DNA from 4 places in the Cryptosporangium arvum DSM 44712 genome. Region 4 is predicted to be linked to each of the others. Evidence: riboswitches for the same ligand, from Rfam matches in the RefSeq annotation. Region 4 holds a riboswitch; each other region holds the start of a gene.
What was found. Region 4 has a riboswitch for cobalamin ahead of cobN (cobaltochelatase subunit CobN). Riboswitches for the same ligand answer to the same signal wherever they lie in the genome.
Positions count from the first base shown of each region.

Region 1 (5,820 bases), 4.4 Mb from region 4:
CCCAGGTGCGCGGTCGCGAACGCCACCCGCTCCTCGACCGGCCGGCCGGCCATCCCTTCCAGCGCCCGCCGGACGGCCGCGGTCCGCGCCCGCCACGCGTCCCCCGACGCGTCGAGCAGCGTCGACACCGGCTGCCACGGCGCCGGCGGCGGAGCGCCGGCGGCATGGGTGTGGACCGCGAAAGCGGGCCCGAGCTCGTCGAGCCCGGACCCGCGGTCGCGGTCGGTCACCGTCAGGCGGGCACCGCGTCGCCGGCCGTGGCCGGCGCCGGTTCGCCGAGCAGCACCCGCTCGGCCAGCGGCCCGAAGACCAGGCCGAACGTGCCCCAGAGGAGGGCCTGCGCGCCCACCGAGTAGAGGCGGAAGGACGCCAGCACGTCGGCGGGGAACGCCGGGTAGACGATCCGACCGCCCGGGTCACGCAGCGGTTCGGGCATCTCGGCGATCGTCGGGAGCAGCAGCAGCACCACCGTCACCGCCACCACGTACACGCCGCCGGCGAGCAGGGTCGCGTTCCAGTTGCCGAACCGGGCCGCCAGCCGCTGCCCGAGCCAGACCGACGCACCGAGGATCACCAGCGACGCCAGCACCAGCGCGAGGTACAGCCCGCCGCGTGTTCCGATCGTGTCGTCGTCGCCGACCGCGGGCGGGTTGGCCGGGTACTTCAGCCACGGCACCAGGAACAGCCCGAGGAACGCGCCCCCGGCGACCAGCAGCGCGAGCACCCGCGGCCGGACGGTGCCGACCCGGCCCAGACAGATCAGGTAGATCACGGTGGCCAGCAGCCCCATCGCGACCCCGAACACGATGATGCCGGTGCCGATGCCGACGTTCGCCTGGATCGTGCGGCTGAACACCTCGGCCTCGGCGGCCGGGACGGGAAGGCCCGCCGCCTTGTCGAGGGCCTCCTGGGCGGCGCCCCGGCCCTCCTCGTAGTCGATCGCCTTCTGGATCTGCGGTTCGGCGAAGATGCGCGCGAACAGGAACGCCAGCAGGCCACCGGCCCCGCCGGCGAGTGCGCCGCGGAGCAGGAGCTTGAGTTCCATCAGTGGCAGGGGAAGCCGAGGAAGTGACGCGCGTCGTGGATGTACTCGTGGACGTGCACGTCGTTGCCGAACACCGAGGTGGCGCCCTGGTCGACGCCGATGAAGTAGTACGCGAGCAGCGCCAGCAGCACGGCCGCACCGAGGTAGACGGCACCCCGCGAGCCGGAGATCACCACCGGGGTAGCGGCGGAACGAACGGACGGACTAGTCACGTAGAGCCTCCTCCGGGGATCGTGCGTCCCCTGTTGCAACGGGCTCGTGACGGCACCAGTATCTGACTCCCCGGCCCGGGACCGGATCACAGTGGCGCGACCGTGCTGGACTTCCACCAGCTTCCTCGCGCCGCCACGCTCTGAGAACCGTAGGACCGCGTGGGCCCGCGGTCAACGTGAGCTAGCGCTCCTTGCGACGGATGAGGTAGGTGTCCATGATCCACCCCTTTTGTGCACGCAACTCCGCGCGGGTCGCGGCCACCCGGTCGGCGACGTCGTCCAGCGGCCCCGCGATCAGCACCTCGTCGGGGGCACCGAGGTAGGCGCCCCAGTAGAGCTCGGCGTCCTCTCCGGTGAACCGGCGGAACGCGAGGCTCGCGTCGAGCATCACGACCAGGTCGGCGTCGCCGTCGTGGTGGCCGTTCGCCACCCGGCGACCGGTGGTGACGACCACCGCACCGGCCGTGCGGGTCAGCGTGATCCGGTGCCGCGCGGCCAGCACCTGCACGCTGCTGATGCCCGGGAGCACGTCGTAGCCGCACGCGACCTGCCCGCGGCCGACGATCGTGTCGAGCATCCGGATCGTGCCGTCGTAGAGGGCCGGGTCGCCCCAGACCAGGATCCCGGCGGTGCCGTCCGCGGCCACCTCGGTGCGCAGCGCGTGCTCCACGGCCGCCGACCGCGCGTCACGCCAGGCCTCGACCGCCCCCGCGTAGTCCTCCGCGGTGCGGTCCCGGGGCGGGTCGGCGATCGTCACGACCCGGTAGCCGCCGGTTCCGCGGAACCGCTCCAGGATCGCCTGCCGGGCGGCGGTCAGCTCCGCGGTCGTCTCCCCCTTGTCCAGGACGAGGAACACGTCGACGCCGCGCAGCGCGTCGACCGCTTCGACGGTGAGCAGGCCGGGGTCGCCCGCGCCGATACCGATGACCCGAATGTGTCGCACCCGCGGAGCCTAACCAGGCTGTTCGTCCACCGCGCAGGTACGGGTCCTGCGCCGGGCCAGACCACCGAGCAGCGCCGCGGTCAGCCCGAGGACCAGCGCCACGAACCCGCCGACGATGCCGCTGCCGCTGCCGGGACCGCCGTCCGCGGTGGCGACGACAAACGCGCCGGCCAGGGCACCGGCACCGCCGGTGGCCAGCGCCGCGGCCGACGCCCGCCGCCCGGCCCTGGCCAGCGCGACGCCGCCGAGGACGACCCCGGCCAGCGCGATCACGGCCGCGGTGCTGGCGACGAGCCGCCCGGTGGTGAGGCTGTACACCGTGGACTCCAGAACCATGGGAACTCCTCCGTCGTTGGTGACCTGATCGTGTCCCGCCGGCGGCCGGTCGCGCGTCGTGCGGACGCGGGCGCTTCGCGCTGCTGCGAACGTGGTAGCCGGGTCCTCCTCGCGCAGGACCCGCGCGGCCGGGGAGCCGGTTTACAGTGCCCGCATGGGCCGTGTCCGGGACGCCGCGATCGCCCTCGGGCTCGCGGCCGTCCTGGTTCTCGCCGGGCTCTCCGAGGGCACCGGGGCGTCGATCGGGTACGTGTTCCTGGCCGGGGGCGGGCTGGTGCTGGCGGCACGCGGCCGGGCGCCCGTCGTCGTGCTCGTCGTCGCCGGGCTGTGCGCGATCGGCCACCGCGCGGCCGGGTTCGACGTGCTCGCGGTCGGCTACCTGGTGGCGGTGTACGGGGCAGTGCGGGCCGGGCACCGCCGGGTCACCGCCGGGGTGAGCCTCCTCGTGCTCGTCGCGCTGCCGGTGGCCACGTCGCTCTCCGGGGTGCACGGCGCCGGAGCGGCGCTGACGCAGGCCCGGGGGGTGCTCGAGCTGGCCTGGCTGATCGCGGCCGGAGCGGCCGGGGAAGCGCTGCGCCAGGCCGAGCGGCGGGCCGACGAGGCCGAGCGCACCCGCGAGGAGATCGCCCGGCGCCGGGCCGACGAGGAGCGGCTGCACATCGCGCGCGAGCTGCACGACTCGCTGACCCACCAGATCTCGGTGATCACCGTGCAGTCCGAGGCCGCCGTCCACCTCGCGAAGAAGCGCGGCGAGCCGGTGCCGGCACCGATGCTGGCGATCCGGGACGCCGGCCGCGAGGCCTCCCGCGAACTGCGCGCGACGCTGGAGGCGCTGCGTGACGACGCGCGCACCCCGCCGCGCGGGATCGACGACATCCCGGACCTGGTGCGCCAGGTCACGGTCGACGCGTCGCTGACCGTGGAGGGCGACCGCGGCGACGTCCCCGCCGCGGTGGACCGCACCGCGTTCCGGATCGTGCAGGAGTCGCTGACCAACGTCGCCCGGCACGCCGGGGCCACGTCGGCGTCGGTCCGGATCGCCTACCGCCCCGAGGTGGTGACGATCCAGGTCGACGACGACGGCCGGGCGCGACCGGCCGCACCGCCGGTGCCGGGGGTCGGCCTGGCCGGCATGCGTGAGCGGGTGACCGCGCTGGGCGGAACACTGCGTGCCGGTGCGCGCGACTCCGGTGGGTTCACCGTCCACGCCGAGCTGCCGCGGTGATCCGGGTCCTGCTCGTCGACGACCAGCCGCTGATCCGCAGCGGGTTCCGGGCGCTGCTCGAGGCCGAGGACGACCTGGAGGTGGTCGGCGAGGCCGGCGACGGGCACGAGGGCGTCGCGCTGGCCCGGCAGCACCGGCCCGACGTCGCGCTCGTCGACGTCCGGATGCCGGTCACCGACGGCATCGAGACGACCAGGCGGATCGCCGGTGACCCCGCGCTGGCCGGGGTGCACGTCGTCATCCTCACCAACTACGGCCTCGACGAGTACGTGTTCCACGCGCTGCGGGCGGGGGCCGCCGGTTTCCTGGTGAAGGACATCCAGCCGGAGGACTTCCTGCACGCGGTGCGCGTCGCCGCGCGGGGTGACGCGCTGCTCGCCCCGTCGATCACCCGCCGGCTGATCGACCGGTACGTGACCCGGCCGGTGCGGGTGGACACGACCGCGCTGGCCGGGTTGACGCAGCGCGAGCGGGACGCGGTCGCGCTCGTCGCGCAGGGGTACTCGAACGAGCAGATCGCCGGGCTCTGGGTGATCAGCCCGGTGACCGCCAAGACCCACGTGAACCGGGCGATGACCAAGCTTGGCGCCAGGGACCGTGCGCAGCTCGTCGTCCTCGCCTACGAGTCGGGCCTGGTCCGGGGCCCGGACCGCGGCTAACGTCAGCCGCTCGACCTCGGTCGGAGCGTGGTGAGCGCCGCCCACACGGACTTCCCGTCCGGCACCGGGCACACGCCCCAGCCGCTCGCGAACGTGTCGACGAGTCGCAGTCCGCACGGTCCGCGCCCGACCGGGATCGTCGACGGGGTGACCGAGCGGTCGGCCACCGACAGGTGCAGGGAGGAGCCCCGGTAGGCCATCGTGACGAGCATGTCGGTGCGCGCGTGCCGCACCGCGTTGTCGACCAGTTCGGTGACCACCACCGCCGCCGCCTCGCCGACGTGCTCGAGGGACCAGGCCGCGCAGGCCGCCGCCAGCATCCGGCGGGCCTCCGGCGCCGCGTCCGCGGTGGGCCGGAGGTACAGCCGCAGACGGGCGACGTCCGGCATGTGAGCCTCCTCCGACCCGGGCGGCCCGGTGGTACCCCCGCTACGGAGGCGGAACCGCCGGACCGGGTTAGACTTCTGATCGGGTTCGGCCCAGAGCCCGGTCATGCACGCGCGCCCGCCACGGCGCCCTGACCGGAGGTCTCCGTGACCGATTCGTACTTCGCCGAGCCCGACCTCCCTCTCACCGTCACCGTGCGCCGCCACCAGGCCGGTATTCGCCTCGAGCTGACCGGTGAACTCGACCTCCGGACCGAGCCGCTGCTGCTCGGCGCGATCGATTCGCTGCTGCCGCGGCCCGGCGGCCCGGTCATGGTGGACTGCACCGCGTTGCGGTTCATCGACGCGCGCGGGCTCGCGACGCTGCTGCGCGCCCAGGCCACGCTCACCGACGCCGGTTACGGCCTCGCCGTGACCAACCCCTCCGCGGCGCTGCGCCGCATCCTGTCCGCGACCGGTCTGTCCGGCACGCTGCCCGAGCGCTCCCGCCCGAAGCTCGACCGTTAGGCGGTGGCCCGCTCGGCCGCGGCCACCGCGTTGCGGAACAGCATCGCGACGGTCGTCGGTCCGACGCCGCCGACCCGCGGCGTGATGGCCGAGGCCACCTGCTCACACGCTTCGTCGACGTCGGGCAGGAGCCGCCGGCCCGCGTACCGGACCCCGGCGCCGATCACGACCGCGCCCGGGCGCACGTGCTCGGGCCGGACGATGCCCGGCACGCCGGCCGCGGCGACCAGGATCTCCGCGCGGCGGGTGTAGCGCTCCCAGTCCGGGACGCCGGTGTGCACGACGGTGACCGCGGCGTTCGCGGTCGGCCGCTTCTGCGCGAGCAGCATGGCCAGCGGCCGGCCGAGCGTCGCGCCCCGCCCCAGGATCACGACCTCGCGCCCGGACACCGGGATCTCGTAGTGCGCGAGCAGCGCCTCGATACCGGCCGGGGTGCACGGCAGCGGCCCGGGAAGGCCCACCGCGAGCCGCCCCATGTTCGTCGGGTGCATGCCGTCGACGTCCTTG
Region 1 covers NZ_KK073874.1:5,316,459-5,322,278, forward strand. Annotated here, with positions in the region: gene CRYAR_RS24125 ((2Fe-2S)-binding protein) at 1-230, opposite strand, end outside; gene CRYAR_RS24130 (CbtA family protein) at 233-1,045, opposite strand; gene CRYAR_RS24135 (CbtB domain-containing protein) at 1,045-1,257, opposite strand; adenosylcobalamin (AdoCbl) riboswitch at 1,303-1,395, opposite strand; gene cobF (precorrin-6A synthase (deacetylating)) at 1,439-2,200, opposite strand; gene CRYAR_RS24145 (DUF6223 family protein) at 2,210-2,536, opposite strand; gene CRYAR_RS24150 (sensor histidine kinase) at 2,691-3,761, shown strand; gene CRYAR_RS24155 (response regulator) at 3,758-4,420, shown strand; gene CRYAR_RS24160 (ATP-binding protein) at 4,423-4,809, opposite strand; gene CRYAR_RS43560 (STAS domain-containing protein) at 4,954-5,313, shown strand; gene CRYAR_RS24170 (bifunctional 5,10-methylenetetrahydrofolate dehydrogenase/5,10-methenyltetrahydrofolate cyclohydrolase) at 5,310-5,820, opposite strand, start outside.
Region 1: another riboswitch for cobalamin. It lies ahead of CRYAR_RS24135 (CbtB domain-containing protein); the one in region 4 lies ahead of cobN (cobaltochelatase subunit CobN).

Region 2 (5,820 bases), 590 kb from region 4:
GAGCAGCCCGGCGCACTCCGCGGCGATCGGCGCCCCGGACGCCGCCAGCTCACGCACCGCCTTCTTCAACGGCTCGTTCGCGCTCAGCGCCTCGGCGTGCACCTCGGGGAACCCACCCCCGACGACCAGCCCGGCCGCACCCTCCGGCAACGACTCGTCGTGCAGCGGGTCGAACCGCGCCACGACCGCCCCGGTGGCTTCCAGCAGCTCGACCGTCTCGGCGTAACCGAAAGTGAACGCCGCTCCGGCGGCGACCGCGATCACCGGACGCTCCGACACCCGGCCGCCGACCGCTTCGGACGGCGACCACGGGTCGGCCGACACCGGCGGAGCCGACCGCGCGAGCCACAGCAGCCGGTCCAGGTCCACGCTCTCGGCGACGATCCGCCCCATCGCGTCGACGGCCTCGGTCGCTTCCTGGCTGCGCTCCGCGACCGGCACCAGGCCCAGGTGCCGCGACGGCGTCGAGATCGCGTCGCGCCGACGCAACGCCCCGAACACCGGCGTGCCGATCTCCTCGCACGCGTCACGCAGGATCTTCTCGTGCCGCTCGGAGCCGACCCGGTTGAGGATCACCCCGCCGAGCCAGACGCTCGGCTCGTACGTGCGGAACCCGTGCACCAGCGCGGCGACCGACCGGCCCTGCGCCGACGAGTCCACGACGAGCACGACCGGCGCCCGGAGCGCGGCCGCGACCTGCGCGGTCGAGCCGAGGTCACCGTGCCCGACCGCGCCGTCGTAGAGGCCCATGACGCCCTCGACGACCGCGAGGTCGGCACCGGCGGCACCGTGCGCGAACAGCGGGCCCATCAGGTGCGGGCCGACGAGATACGGGTCCAGGTTGCGACCCGGCCGCCCGGAGGCCAGGGCGTGGTAGCCGGGGTCGATGTAGTCCGGGCCGACCTTGTGCGGACTGACCCGCAGGCCACGCGCTTTGTACGCGGCGAGGAGCCCGGTCGCGACGGTGGTCTTGCCGTGGCCGGACGCCGGGGCGGCGATGACGAGGCGGGGGACGACGGTCACCACTCGATTCCCTTCTGGCCCTTCTGCCCGGCGTCCATCGGGTGCTTGACCTTCGTCATCTCGGTGACCAGGTCAGCAGCTTCGAGAAGGGACGGATGGGCATCACGGCCGGTGATCACGACATGTTGGCTGCCGGGGCGGTTCCCCAGCGTCTCCACCACATCATCGACGTCGACCCAACCCCACTTCATGGGATAAGTGAACTCATCCAGGACATACAGGCCGTAATTTTCGGCAGCCAGATCACGCTTGATCTGCTCCCAGCCTTCGGCCGCGTCGCGCGCGTGGTCCTGCTCGGTGCCCGCGCGCTGGATCCAGGACCAGCCTTCGCCCATCTTGTGCCAGGTCACGGGCGCGCCGGTGCCGGTCTGCGCGTGGTACTCGCCGAGCGCGGTGAGCGCGTCCTCCTCCCCCACCCGCCACTTCGCACTCTTCACGAACTGGAAGACGCCGATCGGCCAGCCGGCGTTCCAGGCCCGCAGCGCGAGCCCGAACGCCGCCGTGGACTTGCCCTTCCCGGGGCCGGTGTGGACGGCCAGGATCGGGCGGCGGCGGCGCTGGCGGGTGGTGAGGCCGTCGTTCGGGACGGTGGTCGGTTTGCCCTGCGGCATCAGGCTGCTCCCCTCGCGACACCGGCCAGGTTGTCGGCGTTCAGTTCCTCGAGCCGGAACGCGGTGGCCCCGAGGTGCACGGCGAGTTCCTGCGCGAGCCCCAAGCGGATCGGCCCGTTCTCGCAGTCGACGACGACGGACGCGGTGCCCTCGGCGGCCAGGTACGCGGCGGCGCGGCGGGCGGCGGCTCTGGCGTCCGGACCGTAGGTGGCCCGGCCGTCGGTGACCACGACGAGCAGCGGACGTCGGTGCGGGTTACGTCGTCGCTCGATCTTCAGGACCTCGGCCGACTTGACGAGCCCCTGGGCGAGCGGGGTCCGGCCGCCGGTCGGAAGCTCCTCGAGGCGGCGCGCGGCCACTTCGACGCTGCCGGTGGGCGGTAGCGCGAGCGTCGCGGTGTCCCGCCGGAACGTCACCAGGCCGACGGTGTCGCGACGCTGGTAGGCGTCGAGCAGTAACGACAGCACCGCGCCCTTGACCGCGGCCATCCGCTGCCGCGCGGCCATCGAACCGGACGCGTCGACGCAGAACAGGATCGTGTTGCTCTCCCGACCGCGGCGGACGGCGGCGCGCAGGTCCTGCTTCTCGAGCCGGAGGCCGGCGGTGCGTCCGCGGGCTTTCTGGTGCGGCGCCGCCGCCAGCAACGTCGCGATCAGGTGGACGTCGGTCACCGGGCCGTCGGTGCGGGTGGAGCGCACCACGCGGCCGCGGCGGGCCTCGGCCTGCGAGCGGCGGCCGGAGGCGTCGGACTGGGAGCGCCCGATGCCGGGCACGGTGAGCAGCTTGGTGCGGTACGGGTTGGTGGCGCGGACCGCGGCTTGTTCGGCGGCGGCGAGCCGGCGCGGCCGATCGTCGGTGTCGTCGTCGGCGGCCCGGTCGGCCGGGGCTTGCGGTCCGGACGGAGGCGGGCCGTCGTGCGGTGCGCTCGGGGCCGCGTCGGGCTGACGCCGGTCGGGGCCGCCCTGGTTCGCGTCGGCCTCGGTCGCGTCGCTGTCGGTCGCGTCGCCGTCGGCTTGACCACCGTGGTCCGGGTCGTCGTCGTCCGGGCCGCCGTCGTCCGGGCCGCCGGGGTCGTCCGGCCCGCGGCCCGGGTCGTCGTCGGGGTCGTCGTCCGGGTCGTTGTCGGCGGCTTCCTGCAGGGCCTTGTCGAGCTGGTCCTGGTCGAGGCCGGGAGCGTCGAACGGGTTGCGCCGGCGGCGGTGCGGCAGGGCCAGCTCGGCGGCGCTCCGGATGTCGTCGTCGGTGACGTGGTCACGCGCGTGCCAGGCGGCCAGCGCGACGGCCGTCCGCGCGGTGACGAGGTCGGCCCGGAGCCCGTCCACGTCGAAGGCGGCGCACACCGCACTGATCCGGCGCAGGGCGGCGTCGCTCAGCACGACGTCGGCCAGCCGGGCGCGCGCCTCGACGATGTGGCCCGCCAGTTCCGCGTCGTGCTCGGCCCACCGGGCCGCGAAGCCCTCCGGGTCGGCCTCGTAGGCCAGCCGGCGGCGCACGACCTCGGCCCGTTCCGCGGGGTCGCGGCTGGCGGTGACCTCCACCGTGAGCCCGAACCGGTCGAGCAACTGCGGGCGGAGCTCGCCCTCCTCCGGGTTCATCGTGCCGACCAGCAGGAACCGGGCCGCGTGCCGCACCGAGACGCCGTCGCGCTCGACGTACGCGCGGCCCATGCCGGCCGCGTCGAGCAGCGTGTCGACCAGGTGGTCGGCGAGCAGGTTGACCTCGTCGACGTAGAGCACGCCCCGGTGCGCGGCCGCGAGCAGCCCGGGCTGGTAGGCCCGCACGCCTTCGGTGAGCGCCCGCTCGAGGTCGAGCGCACCCACCAGCCGGTCCTCGGTGGCACCCACCGGCAACTCCACCAGCCGGGCGGGCCGGCTCTCGGCGGTCACGTCGGCGTGGGGGCCATCCGGGCACTGGGGGTCCGGAGAGGCGGGGTCGCAGGCGAAGCGGCAGCCGGCCACCACCGTGACCGGTGGGAGCAGGGCGTGCAGCGCCCGGACCACCGTCGACTTCGCGGTGCCCTTCTCGCCCCGGGCGAGCACACCGCCGATTGCCGGCGAAACGGCGTTGAGCGTCAACGCCAAGCGCAGGTCGTCCAGCCCGACGACCGCGGAGAACGGATAGGGCGGAGTCACCCGCCGATCACGCACGAGGGCATGCCAGGATCCTTCCCGCGGGTGTCCGCGCCCGCGTGTGCGATGGCCTGCGAGCAGGCTCGCAGGGAGCGGACGCAGTGTCCTGGCTCCCGGATCGAAGCGTGTCCTCGGCCTTCCAGCCGTTACCGGCCGTGACCGTTGAGTGAGGTCGGCTCCCCGGTGACAGTGGCGGGACCGCGCCGGATTCTCACCGGTCTTCCTGCCCTCCGCTCGCGGTAACTCTGACTCACCACGCGCCCGCCGTCAAAGGCGCGAGACGTGCGTCACCGCCTCAGAGCCGCAGCGACGCGGACTCACGCCGGGCCGCGGCCAGCTCCGCTTCCACCTCCTCGTCGGTGAGCTGCGGGAACGAACGGTAGTGGTACCCGACGGCCCGGAACTCCGGCGGCGCGGCGACGCACACCACCGCGTCGGCCTCGGCGCCGAGCATCGCCACCGCCTGCGGCGCGCACACCGGTGCCGCGAACACCAGGTGGCCGGGCCGCAGCACGCGCAGTGACCGCAGCGCGGCCCGCGCGGTGGCCCCGGTCGCGAGCCCGTCGTCCACCACGACCACGGTGCGCCCCGTCACCACCGGCGCCGGCCGTCCGTCGCGGTACCGCTCGGTGCGACGCACCGCCTCGGCGCGCTCGCGCTCCACGTCGGGCTCGAGTTCCTCCAGCGTGAGGCCCACCTGACCGAGCAGTCCCCGGTCGAAGAGCGCCGGCCCGTCCACGGTGACCGCCCCGACGGCCAGCTCGCGGTGCCACGGCACCCCGATCTTCCGCGCGACGACGACGTCCAACTCGCCGTGGACCGCGGCGGCCACGGTGCGTGCGATCGGAACACCACCGCGCGGCAGCCCCAGCACGAGTGGCACCTCGTGCTCCTTGAGATGGTCGGCCACGGCGACCGCCAGCGCACGGCCCGCCTCGGCCCGATCAGCGAAGTAGTCCGACATATGACACCTCCGGATACCGGTGATTACCCGGCTTCCCCAGGTCACACGCCTCCGAGACCACGTTCCCGAGCCAGGAGCAACGCCTCCGCCCGGCTTGGCACCCCGAGCTTCGTCAGCATGTTGGCGACGTGGTTCCGCACGGTTTTCGGACTCAGGACCAGCCGCCGCGAGATCGTCGTGTTGTCGTACCCCCGGGCCACCAGGTCGAGCACCTCGCGCTCACGGTCGGTGAGTTCGGGGAACGGCACCGGCCCGGCGGTGCGGGCGCCGGACAGGTAGCTGATCGCCCGCGCGGCGACCTGCGGACCGAGAATGACCTCGCCGTTCGCGACCGCCCGAACGGCCCGCTCGACCTCGGCCGGCGTCGCTCCTTTGAGCAGGTAGCCACGAGCACCGGCGCGGACCGACGCGACGACCGACTCGTCGTCCTCGAGCATCGTGACGACGAGGACACGCAGGTCGGGCCACCGCCGGATCAGTTCCCGGGTGGTCTCGACGCCGGAGTCGCCACCCAGATGCAGATCCATGATCACCACGTCGACGCCAGGGCCGGGGTCCGTACCCGAGCCGGAGCCGAGGTCGGGCGTGGGGCCGGAGCCGACACCAGGGCCGGGGCTGGTGCCCGAGCCGGAGCCGGGGCCGGGGCCGGGGCCGGGGCTGACGCCAGGGTCGGAGCTGACGCCAGGGCCGGGGCTGACGCCAGGGCCGGGGCCGGAGCCGGAGCTGACGCCAGGGCCGGAGCTGACGCCAGGGCCGGAGCTGACGCCAGGGCCGGAGCTGGTGCGAGGGCCGGGGGCGGGGCTGGTGCCGGGGCTGATCGCGGCTAGGGCCTCGGCTCGGGAGGCTGCCTGCGCCACCACCTGGATGCCGTCGAGGCTGCTCAGCAGGGCTGCCATCCCGAGCCGGAACACCGGGTGGTCGTCTACGACCGCCACCCGGATGACCTCGCCGGGGCGCGTCACGGCGCGGCCAGCGGCAGCACGGCAGTGATCCGGGTGCCACCGGTCGGGGCTGGCCCGACCTCGAACGTGCCGCCCTGTTCCTCCGCACGTTCGCGCATGGAGCGGGTCCCGACACCGGGCACGGCGTCGGG
Region 2 covers NZ_KK073874.1:1,471,055-1,476,874, reverse strand. Annotated here, with positions in the region: partial or broken gene CRYAR_RS49445 (cobyrinic acid a,c-diamide synthase CobB) at 1-1,023, opposite strand, end outside; gene cobO (cob(I)yrinic acid a,c-diamide adenosyltransferase) at 1,020-1,634, opposite strand; gene CRYAR_RS06770 (putative cobaltochelatase) at 1,634-3,766, opposite strand; cobalamin riboswitch at 3,863-3,989, opposite strand; gene CRYAR_RS06765 (phosphoribosyltransferase) at 4,059-4,727, opposite strand; partial or broken gene CRYAR_RS50610 (LuxR C-terminal-related transcriptional regulator) at 4,769-5,269, opposite strand; gene CRYAR_RS06755 (histidine kinase) at 5,686-5,820, opposite strand, start outside.
Region 2: another riboswitch for cobalamin. It lies ahead of CRYAR_RS06770 (putative cobaltochelatase); the one in region 4 lies ahead of cobN (cobaltochelatase subunit CobN).

Region 3 (5,820 bases), 840 kb from region 4:
CCACGCGCCCCCGAAGAGGGGCCAACTACTGTCGATCCGAAGGGAATCACTCTCCGTATATCCGGTAACCGATCCCGGCCCGGAGGAAGTCCCATGTCGAGCACCGTCAGATCTCGGACCGGCCGCGCCGCCGCAGGGTTCGCGCTCGTCGCGGCGGGAGCGCTGGCCACCGGCTGCGGCGGCGACTCGTCGCCGTACGTGCCGGACCCGGCCTACGCGACCACCGCGGCTCCGGCGCCACCGACCCCCGTCGACGAGACCGAGACGGCACCGGTCACGGCGCTGGACGTGCTCCTCGGCGTCTGGAGCCGCTCGACCGACACGATGGAGGTGGCCATCCGCTTCCTCCCGGACGGCACCTACCGCAGCGTCGAGGTCTACTCACCGGTCGAGTCCGGCGGTGTCTACACGCTCCAGCGTGTCGAGGACGGCGTCGCGCAGGTGAACAGCGCCGCGCTCCGGCTGGTGGGCCGGACGGCGACCGTCTCCCGGCGGGCCACCGACGACTCCGGCGGTGACTACGACCGGTCGACCCCCACCCGGACCGGCTCGTACACCTGGCAGGTCGACGGCGACGAGCTGCACCTCACGGACGCGGGTGGCGTCGACGCGGTCTTCACGAGACAGCGGTGAGGACCCCGTACCGGTGGCTCGGCGGCCTCCGGGGAATCGCGCAGCTCGCCGGGCTCGTCGTGGCGGCCGCGCTGGCCGGCCAGGCCACCGTGACCTACAGCGCGGCGAACGACGGGTGGCAGGGGTCGGTCCGGCAGGAGGTCGCCCGATCGTCGGCCATCCAGGAGCAGGTCCGCGCGGTCTACGGCGACGAGGCGCCCAAGGCGTTGCGCATCGTCGTGGACGAACGCCTCGCCACCGAGCTCGACCGGCTCAGCGCCGACAACCCGCTCGCCGCCACCCAGCGCGACACCGCCCGGGCCACCGCGGACAGCCTGCGCGCGGCGAACCGCAAGTACTTCCCGGCGACGCTCCCGGCCGATCGGCAGTACACCACCGACGACGGCGGCGCGGACGTCGTCGCCCGGCTGCGCGTCCTGCGCCGGTCCGAGCTCGACGAGCAGCGGGCCGCGGGAGAGCCGATTCCCGATCCGGCGTCCGCGCTCCGGGACGGTGACGCCGCGGGCGCCGACGGTCTCCGGTACGCGCTGGGCGCCGTGGGGGCGAGCCTCCTGGCCGCGCTGCTGGCCGCGGTCCACTACCGGGCCCGCCACCGGCGCCGCCAGCAGGAGGTCGCCGAACTCGTCGAACAGCCGCGTCAGTCGGCCGCGGGGCGGCACCGGCAGGTCACCGTGGTGATCCTGACGCTGTGGGCGGTGGGCGCCGTCCTCCCCCTGGCTCAACTCGTGTTCGGAGCCGAGGAGCAGCGTTCCCAGGCCACCGCCGCCCGGCTGGCCGCGGTGCTGACCACGGACATCGCGGCGAGCACCGCGCGCACCGAGTTCCTGACCCAGGGGCGGCAGGTCGCCCAGGAGGTGGGGGTGCGGGCCCGCGCCCGGGAACTGAGCGCGGAGTCCGCCACGCCGTCGGAGGCCGCCGACCGACGCGCGGTCGCGGCGGCCGAGGAGCGGGCGTCCGCGGCGCTCGACCGCATCGCCGCGTCGATGGCGCGTACGCCACGCGCGGACGATCAGCTGGACCAGCGGATGGCGACCGCGCTCACCAGCGACGAGGCGGACTGGACGACGCTCATCGACGCGCAGAACGACCAGGCCGACCGGGCCGGCGACTGGGGCGACCGGTCCAACCGGATGGTGTGGGGAATCGTGCTGATCACCGGCTTCGCGACGCTGTTCGGCGTCGCGGAGTGGCGCTACGAGAACGTCACCAGGGCGAGCACCGGGCGCTGAAAGGCCTGCGTGTTACGGTCGGGACGCCAGTCAACCCACGAGGTGGGTCAGGGAACCCGGTGCGAATCCGGGACTGACGCGCAGCGGTGAGGGGGACGGCCGCGGTACAGGCCACTGGGCTCCCTGCCTGGGAAGGCGCCGCGGCCGGTCGAACCCGAGTCCGAAGACCTGCTGGCGACCGGCGTCCACCAGGGCGGCGGATCGGCTACGGGCCTCGCGATCGGGTCCGCGATCTCTCGAGGTACCGCATGCGGTTACGTCATGGGCTCGTCGCGAGCCTGCTCCTCCTCACCGGCTGCGGCGGGGCCGCCGGGTCCACCGCCCCGGACTCCGGTTACCCGATCAGCGTGACGAACTGCGACCGCTCGGTGAGCGTCGGCAAACGCATCGAGAGAGCCGTGTCGATCAGCCAGCCGGCCAGCGAGCTGCTGCTCTCGCTCGGGCTCGAGGACCGGATGGCCGGGACCGCCTCGTGGAGCGACCCGGTGCTGCCCGCCCTGGCCACGGCCAACGCGAAGGTGCCGCGGATCGCCAAGGACTTCCCGTCGTTCGAGCGGCTGCTCGAAGACGAGCCGGACTTCGTCTACACCACGTTCGCCTACACGTACACGGCCGAGGGCGTCGCCGATCGCGCGAGGTTCGACCAGGTGAAGATCCCGACGTACCTCTCGTCGAGCGAGTGCACCGGGCAGGACGCCACCCAGACCCGCGCGCTGACGATCGACGACCTCTACCGGGAGATCACCGACCTGGCGACGCTGTTCGACGTGCCGGACCGCGGCACCGCGCTGGTGGACTCGCTGAAGAAGCGGATGGCGACCGCGGTGGACGCGCGTGACGTCAGCCTGGCGTGGTGGTACTCGAGCACGAAGGCGCCGTACATCGCCGGGTGCTGCGGCACTCCGGGCCTGGTCACCGCGGCCGTCGGAGCGAAGAACGCGTTCGCCGACGGGAAGCAGCTCTGGCCCGAGACCGGCTGGGAGAGCATCCTCGACCGCGATCCGGACGTGCTCGTGCTGGCCGACCTGACCCGCGGCGACGACGGCGACAGCGCCGCCGCGAAGATCGCGTTCCTGGAGTCCGACCCGGTCGCGCGCCGGCTCACCGCGGTGAAGAACAAGCGGTACGTCGTCCTGTCCGGCTCGGACATGGACCCGGGCGTGCGCACCGTGCAGGCCGTGGAGAAGGTGTCGGCGGGCCTGACGAAGCTGGGGTACGGGACCGAGTAGATGGCGCGGCTCGGGCTCGGCGCGCTTATCGGGGTGAGCGTCCTCGTGGTGTCGGTCGCGGTGGCGATCACGATCGGACCGGCGGACCTCTCGGTCCGTGACGTGTTCGCCGTGGTCACCGAGCATCTGGGCGGGCCGCCGTCCAGGCTCTCGACGATCCGGGACGCGATCGTCTGGGATCTGCGCCTGCCCCGGACGCTGCTCGCCGCGGTGTGCGGCGCCGGGCTCGCGCTCTGCGGCGCGGTGCTCCAGGCGCTGCTGCGCAACCCGCTCGCCGATCCGTACGTGCTCGGCATCTCGTCCGGGGCGTCGACCGGCGCGGTGCTCGTCCTCGTGCTGGGCGTCGGCGCCGGGAGCGTGGGCCTCGGCCTCGGGGCGTTCCTCGGCGCGGTGGTCGCGTTCGCGCTGGTGCTCGCGCTGGCCCGGATCGCCGGCGGCACGACCGACCGGCTGATCCTCGCCGGTGTCGCCGGCACCCAGCTGTTCGCGGCGGTCACGTCGTTCGTCGTGATCTCCTCGGCCGACGCCCGGCAGACCCGGGGCGTGCTGTTCTGGCTGCTCGGTTCGCTCAGTGGCGCCGGCTGGGGTGACGTGGTGCTGTGCGCGGCCGTGCTCGCGGTGGGGTTCGCGGTCTGCGCCGGCCTGGCCCTGTCGCTCGACGCGTTCGCGTTCGGCGCCGACGCCGCGGCCGCGCTCGGCGTCCCCGTCGTGGTGGTCAGAGCGGTTCTGCTGGGCGTGACCGCGCTGCTGACCGCGGTGCTGGTGAGCGCCGCCGGCGCGATCGGGTTCGTCGGGCTGGTGCTGCCGCACGCCGCCAGGGCCCTCGTCGGCCCGGCGCACCGGCGGTTGCTGCCGGCCACGGCGCTGGTCGGCGCGATCTTCCTGGTCTGGGTCGACACGTTGGGGCGCACGCTGCTGGAGCCGCAGGAGATACCCGTCGGCGTGGTGACCGCGCTGATCGGGGTGCCCGCGTTCGCGGTGGTGCTGGGGCGGAGGGTGCGGTGAGCCTGCGTGCCGAGAGCGTGAGCTGGGCCGCCGGGGGGCGGCTGATCGTCGACGCGGTCGACCTGGACGCCGCGCCGGGCAGCACGGTGGGCCTGCTCGGCCCGAACGGATCGGGGAAATCGACGCTGCTGCGGGTGCTCGCCGGGCTCCGGCGGCCGTCCGCCGGGGTGGTGACGCTCGACGACGCGCCGCTGTCGTCGCTGGGGCGGCGGGGTCTCGCGCGGCGGCTGGCCGTGGTGGAGCAGCACGCGGTGACCGACGTCGACCTGACCGTGCGTGACGTGATCGCGCTCGGGCGGGTACCGCACCGGCGTGGTCTCTCCGCCCCGTCGGCCGCGGACTCGGCGGCGGTACTGACGGCGGCCGCGCGGACCGGGTTGACCACGCACCTCGACCAGGAGTGGCGCACGCTCTCCGGCGGGGAGCGCCAACGGGCGCAGATCGCCCGGGCGCTGGCGCAGGAGCCGCGGGAGTTGCTGCTCGACGAACCGACGAACCACCTGGACATCGGACACCAGCTGGAGCTGTTGGCGCTGGTGTGCGCGTTGCCGGTGACGTCGGTGGTGGCGCTGCACGACTTGAACCTCGCCGCGATGTTCTGCGATTCGGTGGTGCTGCTGCACCGGGGGCGCGCGGTGGCCGCCGGTACCCCGGCGCAGGTGTTGACGCGGGAGACGATCCGGGAGGTGTACGGGGTGTCGGCCCTGGTGTCCACCGGCGCCGACGGCCGGCCCACCATCCACTTCGCCCGCCCTCCTGGTTGAACCGGTCGCGGGCGCGGCTCGTCGGAGGGGTGTGGGCCGGCGTGACATGATCTCGGGCATGACAGGGCCGGGGCTGCTGCGTGAAGCGCGTGCGCTGGTGTTCGTGCTCGTCTGCCTGAGTCTCTCGGTCGCGTTGCACAGCTGGGCGCACGGTGAGGTTCCGCCGCTGCTCGCCGTGCTGGCCGGTGGTGGCCTCGTGCTGTCGGTGGCGCTGCCGCTGACCGGACGTCAGCGTGGGCTCCCGACGATCGCCGCCGCCCTGGCCGTCACCCAGCTGGGGCTGCACCTGGTGTTCTCGATGATGCCGACCCAGCACGTCATGGTTCCGGCCCACGGCCCCGGCACGATGATCGCCGGGCACGTCGTGGCCGGTGGCCTGGCGGCGCTCTGGCTGCACGCCGGTGAGGTCGCGGTCTGGCGCCTGGTGCGTCGTCTGGCCCAGCGCCTGCCCGCGCTCGGGGTGTTGTTCGCGCTCGCGGCGCTGCGGATTCCCGCGCCCGCGCCGCGCCGGTTCCGCCCGCGCACGGCCGAGCTCGCGGCCCCGCCGCCCGAGCCGACCTGGCTGCGCAGCGCCACCCGCCGCGGCCCACCCGCGCTTCTCCTCGCCCCGCGCTGACCACAGCGCGCGCCGCGGCGCGTCGCGCCGTGCCACGGCCCCGTTCCGTGCCGCAGCCCCGTTCCGGGGCCGCTCACTCGACTTCCCGCTGACCCCAGGTCGGCGGTTCCTTCGCCTTCTCCGGTGGACGCCACGTCGCGTCCCACCGCGCTTACTCGTGGAGTTCTCATGACCATCAACGCCGATCCCCCACGTGACGACGTGAAATCCACCGCGCTCGCCGACCCACCGGTGGAGGTGCCGGCGCCCGCGGTGAAGCGCCCGGCCCGGTGGGCGCTGCTGCGCCGGCTGCACTTCTACGCCGGTGTCTTCGTCGCGCCGTTCCTGTTCATCGCCGCGCTGAC
Region 3 covers NZ_KK073874.1:1,724,475-1,730,294, reverse strand. Annotated here, with positions in the region: gene CRYAR_RS08005 (hypothetical protein) at 94-633, shown strand; gene CRYAR_RS08000 (hypothetical protein) at 630-1,862, shown strand; cobalamin riboswitch at 1,873-2,052, shown strand; gene CRYAR_RS07995 (ABC transporter substrate-binding protein) at 2,111-3,091, shown strand; gene CRYAR_RS07990 (FecCD family ABC transporter permease) at 3,092-4,096, shown strand; gene CRYAR_RS07985 (ABC transporter ATP-binding protein) at 4,093-4,860, shown strand; gene CRYAR_RS07980 (hypothetical protein) at 4,919-5,476, shown strand; gene CRYAR_RS07975 (PepSY-associated TM helix domain-containing protein) at 5,645-5,820, shown strand, end outside.
Region 3: another riboswitch for cobalamin. It lies ahead of CRYAR_RS07995 (ABC transporter substrate-binding protein); the one in region 4 lies ahead of cobN (cobaltochelatase subunit CobN).

Region 4 (5,820 bases):
CTCCCTCGCCAGGGGCGAAACCGCCCGGAGTGCCTCCCACCCCTCGGGCACGCCGGTCCGTTTCGCCACTTATGCCCTCCGTTACGGGGCCGCGCCGACTGGCGGGGAGGAGGCATTATCGCGGGCATGAAGTTCGCCGCCGATACCGTCACGGATCTGGCCGACACCCTCGGCACCGACGCGGGCGCGCTGGCTCGGGCCCTGCAGTCCGACGTGCTCGTCGACGCGCCCGCGATCCTGCACGCGCTCGCGGTGACCGCGTTGCACCTCTCGACGTCGGCGGCCGAGATGGCGCAGGCGGTGGACGACGTGAACGGGCCGTCGGCCGACGAGCTGCGTGCGGTGCAGGTCGCGTTCGCCGAGTGCAGTTCGACGCTGCTGAACATCATCGAACCGGTCCAGCGCTTCGCCAACTAGTCGTCCTCGAGGTCGCCCTCCGTCGCGAGGTAGAGGTCCTGGAGCGCCGCCAGCGTCTCGGCGTCCGGGTGCTCCCAGAGGCCGCGGTCGGCCGCCTCGATCAGGCGCTCGGTGATCGCGTGCAACGCCCACGGGTTCGACTCACCGAAGAACTTCTGGTTCTCCGCGTCGAGCGCGTAGGTCGCGGCCAGCTTCTCGTACATCCAGTCGGCGACGACGCCCGCGGTGGCGTCGTACCCGAAGAGGTAGTCGACGGTGGCGGCGAGCTCGAACGCGCCCTTGTACCCGTGGCGGCGCATCGCCTCGATCCAGCGCGGGTTGACCACCCGGGCGCGGAAGACCCGGGCGGTCTCCTCGTGCAGGCTGCGGGTGCGCACCGCGTCCGGGCGCGTGCTGTCGCCGATGTAGGCCTTCGGGGACTGGCCGGTCAGCGCCCGGACGGTCGCGATCATCCCGCCGTGGTACTGGAAGTAGTCGTCGGAGTCGGCGATGTCGTGCTCGGCGGTGTCGACGTTCTTCGCCGCGATGTTGATCCGGCGGTACGCGTTCTCCATGTCGGGGCGGGCCGGCACGCCGTCGAGGTCACGCCCGTACGCGTAACCGCCCCACACCGCGTAGACCTCGGCCAGGTCCTTGTCGTCGCGCCAGGTCCGTGAATCGATCGCCTGGAGCAGACCGGCCCCGTACGCGCCCGGCTTGGACCCGAACAGCCGCATCGTGGCCTGGCGTTCGCTCTTCTGGCCGGCCAGGTCGGCCAGGACGTGCTCGCGGACGTAGTTGTCGGGTTCCTCGAGCGCGGCGACCAGCTGCACGGCGTCGTCGAGCATCGCGATGACGTGCGGGAACGCATCCCGGAAGAACCCGCTGATGCGCATCGTGACGTCGATCCGGGGCCGGTTGAGCTCGTCGGAGGCGATGAGCTCGAGCCCGCTGACCCGGCGGGACTGCTCGTCCCAGACCGGGCGGACACCGAGCAGCGCCAGCACCTCGGCGATGTCGTCGCCGGCCGTGCGCATCGCCGACGTGCCCCAGATCGACAGGCCGACCGAGCGGGGCCAGTCGCCGGTGTCCTCGCGGTAGCGGGTGAGCAGCGAGTCGGCCATCGCCGATCCGGTCTCCCAGGCCAGCCGGCTCGGTACGGCCTTGGGGTCGACCGAGTAGAAGTTCCGGCCGGTCGGGAGCGTGTTGATCAGACCGCGCAGCGGCGACCCCGACGGGCCGGCCGGCACGTACCCGCCGTTCAGGGCGTGCAGCACGTGCGCCATCTCGTCGGTGGTCTTGTTCAGCCGCGGCACGACCTCGGTGGCCGCGAACTCGAGCACGCGTGCCACCAGGGCCCGGTCGGCGTCGGCCGCGCCGCTCGTGGCGTCCAGGACCTGGGCGGTGACCTCGGCCCCGACGGTGGGGTCCCAGTCGCGTTCCTCCATGGCGGCGACCAGGTCACGGGCGATCGCGTCGATCGTGTCGACATCGGACCGGGCCTCGTCGCCGGCTTCGGAGAGGCCGAGCGCCTCGCGCAGGCCCGGAAGCGCGGCGACCTGACCGGCCCACATCTGGCGGGCCCGGAGCATCGCGAGGACGAGGTTCACCCGCGCCTCACCGGCCGGCGCGTCGCCAAGGACGTGCAGGCCGTCGCGGATCTGCACGTCCTTGACCTCGCACAGCCACCCGTCGACGTGGAGCAGGAAGTCGTCGAACTCGGTGTCGTGCGGGCGGTCGTCAAGGCCCAGGTCGTGATCGAGGCGCGCGGCCTGGATCAGCGTCCAGATCTGCGCGCGGATCGCGGGCAGCTTGGCCGGGTCCAGGGCGGCGATGTTCGCGTGTTCGTCGAGCAGCTGCTCGAGCCGGGCGATGTCGCCGTAACTGTCGGCCCGCGCCATCGGGGGCACCAGGTGATCCACGAGCGTTGCGTGCGTGCGCCGCTTGGCCTGCGTGCCCTCGCCCGGGTCGTTGACCAGGAACGGGTAGATCAGCGGCAGGTCACCGAGCGCGGCGTCGGAGCCGTCGGCGGCCGACATCCCGACGGTCTTGCCGGGCAGCCACTCCAAGTTGCCGTGCTTGCCCAGGTGGACGACGGCGTCGGCGTGGAACTCGGCGGCCAGCCAGCGGTAGGCGGCCAGGTAGTGGTGGCTCGGCGGGAGGTCGGGGTCGTGGTAGATCGCGACCGGGTTCTCGCCGAATCCGCGCGGCGGCTGGATCATCACGACGACGTTCTCGCCGCGCAGCGCGGCCAGCACGATGTCTCCCTCGTGGACGTAGAGCTCCCCGGGGGGCGGGCCCCAGTGGCGCTCCATCGCCTCGCGGAGTTTCTCGTCGAGCGAGTCGAAGTACTTTTTGTAGGTCTCCGCGGGGATCCGTACCGGGTTCGCGGCGAGCTGCTCCTCGGTGAGCCAGGCGGTGTCGTGGCCGCCGGCTTTGATCAGCGCGTGGATGAGGGCGTCGCCGTCCTGGGCCTCGACGCCGGGGAGGTCCCCGACCTCGTAGCCGGCGTCCGCCAACGCCTGCAGGAGCTTCACCGCGGACTTCGGGGTGTCCAGGCCGACCGCGTTGCCGACCCGGGCGTGCTTGGTGGGATAGGCGCTGAGCATGAGCGCGATGCGCTTCTTCTCCGGCGCGATGTGGCGCAGGATGCCGTGCTTGACCGCGATGCCGGCCACCCGGGCGGCGCGCTCGGGGTCGGCGACGTAGACGGTGAGGCCGTCGGCGTCGATCTCCTTGAACGAGAACGGCACCGTGATGATCCGGCCGTCGAACTCCGGGATCGCGACCTGGGTGGCGTTGTCGAGCGGAGAGAGCCCGTCGTCGTTGGCGTCCCAGGTGGCGCGGCTGCTGGTGAGGCAGAGTCCCTGCAGGATCGGGACGTCGAGCGCGGCGAGCGCGCCCACGTCCCAGGCGTCGTCGTCGCCGCCCGCGCTGACCGTGGCGGGTTTGGTGCCGCCGGCCGCGAGCACGGTGACGACGAGGGCGTCCGCGGTGCGCAGCGTCGTCAGCAGCTCGGCGGGCGCGGTGCGCAGCGAGGCGCAGAAGATCGGCAGGGCCCGGCCACCGGCGTCCTCGATCGCGCCGGACAGCGCTTCGACGAACGCGGTGTTCCCGGCGATGTGGTGGGCCCGGTAGTAGAGCACCGCGATGGTCGGCCCGTCGCCCCGGGATTCGCGTTCCAGAACGCCCCAGGTGGGCATTTCCGCAGGGGGTTCGAAGCCGAGGCCGGTGAGCAGGACGGTGTCGCTGAGGAAGTTGTGAAGCTGCTGGAGATTCGCCGCCCCGCCTTGCGCGAGGTACGCGTGCGCCTCCGCCGCGGCTCCCATCGGCACCGTCGAGAGCTGCATGAGGTCCGCGTCCGGCGCGATCTCCCCGCCCAGCACGATCACCGGCAACGGCCCGGCCAGCAGCGCGTCGAGCCCTTCCTCCCAGGCCCTGCGCCCGCCGAGGATCCGGACGACGACCAGGTCCACACCGTCGGTGAGGCCGGGCAGGTCGTCGACGCCGGTCCGGGCCGGGTTCGCGAGCCGGTACGAGGCTCCGCTCGCCCGGGCCGAGAGCAGGTCGGTGTCCGACGTCGAGAGCAGCAAGATCACGCGGGGCGTCCTCACTCGGGGTCCGCGCCCCGGGTCGTGGTCAGCGGTACCTGGAGTCTCCTGGCTCCCGGATCGACACTCCCCTGCTGCCTTCCCGCGCTGATGCAGTGGCTGAAGATGCAGGCTCGCTCCCCGGTGACAGTGGCGGGACCGCGCCGGATTCACACCGGCTTCCTCCACCTGACACCGCTCATGGCCTTTCAACACTGGTGATCAGGGTCGCAATCGTCAAGTGGGCCCAAGGGGGATCACCGGAGCGACACGTAGCATCCGGGCTATGCCCACCGCCGTGCCCTTCCGCCAGGCTGCCGACAGCTGCCCAGGCGCGTTGCAGGTGCACGAGGCGGCCGACGGCGGCCTGGCACGGGTGCGGATCCCCGGCGGTGTGGTGAGCCTCACCCAGTGGCGTGCGTTGCGCGACTTCGCCCCACTGGAGCTCACATCTCGGGCGAATCTGCAGATCAGGGGCGTCACGGATCCGGACGCGCTGGCCTCGCGGCTGGCCGACGCCGGCCTGCTGCCCTCGGCCACGCACGAGCGGGTACGCAACGTCGTCGCGTCGCCGCTGGGAGGGCTCGGTGCGGTGGTATCCGCGCTCGACCGGGCGCTCTGCGCATCCCCGGAACTGGCCGACCTGCCCGGCCGGTTCCTGTTCGCGATCGACACCGATCGGGACGTGGTCTCGTTGCGCGCCGACGTGACCGTCCTGCTCGGCTCCGAGCCGGTGCCGGTGCTGCTGGCCGGCGTCGACAGCGGGCTGCGGGTCCGGGCCGACCAGGCCGTTCCGGCCCTGATCGCCGCCGCGCGGTGCTTCCTGCTGGAGCGCGTCGCTCAGGCCTCCAAGGCCTGGCGTCTGTCCGAGCTCGACGACGCCGTGGCGCGGGTCGCCGGCCGGATGCGGTCGGCGCTGGCCTGCGACCTGGTCGAACCCTCCGCTCTTCCGTCGCACCGCGGCGCCGACCCGATCGGTGTACTCGCGGGGGCGCTGGGGGTGGTGGTGCCCCTGGGGCGGCTCACCGCAACCCAGATGGACGCGATCGCCGGGGTGGCGCGGGGCGAGATCATCGTCACGCCGTGGCGGGGGGTGGTGCTGCCGGGCGTGGGGGCGGAGGCGCTGACTCCGCTGGCCGAGGCGGGGCTGGTCACCGATCCCGCGTCGGCCTGGGCGAGCGCGTCGGCCTGCACGGGTCTCCCCGGGTGCGCCAAGTCACGCGCCGACGTCCGGGCCGACGCGGGGACGGCGCTCCTCCACCCCGGTGAACTGCTTCCCGTGCACTTCGCGGGGTGCGAGCGGCGGTGCGGGCACCCGGCCGGCGTCCATGTGGACGTTCTGGCCACCGCGGACGGATACCAGGTCGACGGCGAACCCGTCGGTGTCGACGAGCTACCCGCGGCCGTGGCCGCCGCCAGGAGGAACACGCGTTGAGTGGGCAGTACATCCGCGACGGTGCGGAGATCTACCGGCATTCGTTCGCGATCATCCGGTCGGAGGCCGACCTGAGCGGCCTCCCGGAGGACGTCGCCCGGGTGGCGGTCCGCATGATCCACTCCTGCGGCATGGTCGACCTGGTCGACGATCTGGCGTTCTCCCCCGGCGCGGTGTCGGGAGCGATCGGGGCACTGCGGTCCGGCGCACCGATCCTCTGCGACGCGCAGATGGTGGCCTCGGGGGTGACCCGCCGCCGCCTCCCGGCGTCGAACGAGGTGATCTGCACGCTCAACGACGCCCGCGTGCCGTCGCTGGCTTCGTCGCTCGGCACCACCCGCAGTGCGGCCGCCCTCGAACTCTGGCGTGAGCACCTGGAAGGTTCCGTCGTCGCGATCG
Region 4 covers NZ_KK073874.1:882,540-888,359, reverse strand. Annotated here, with positions in the region: gene CRYAR_RS04030 (hypothetical protein) at 127-417, shown strand; gene cobN (cobaltochelatase subunit CobN) at 414-3,995, opposite strand; cobalamin riboswitch at 4,049-4,172, opposite strand; gene CRYAR_RS04020 (hypothetical protein) at 4,273-5,421, shown strand; gene CRYAR_RS04015 (precorrin-8X methylmutase) at 5,418-5,820, shown strand, end outside.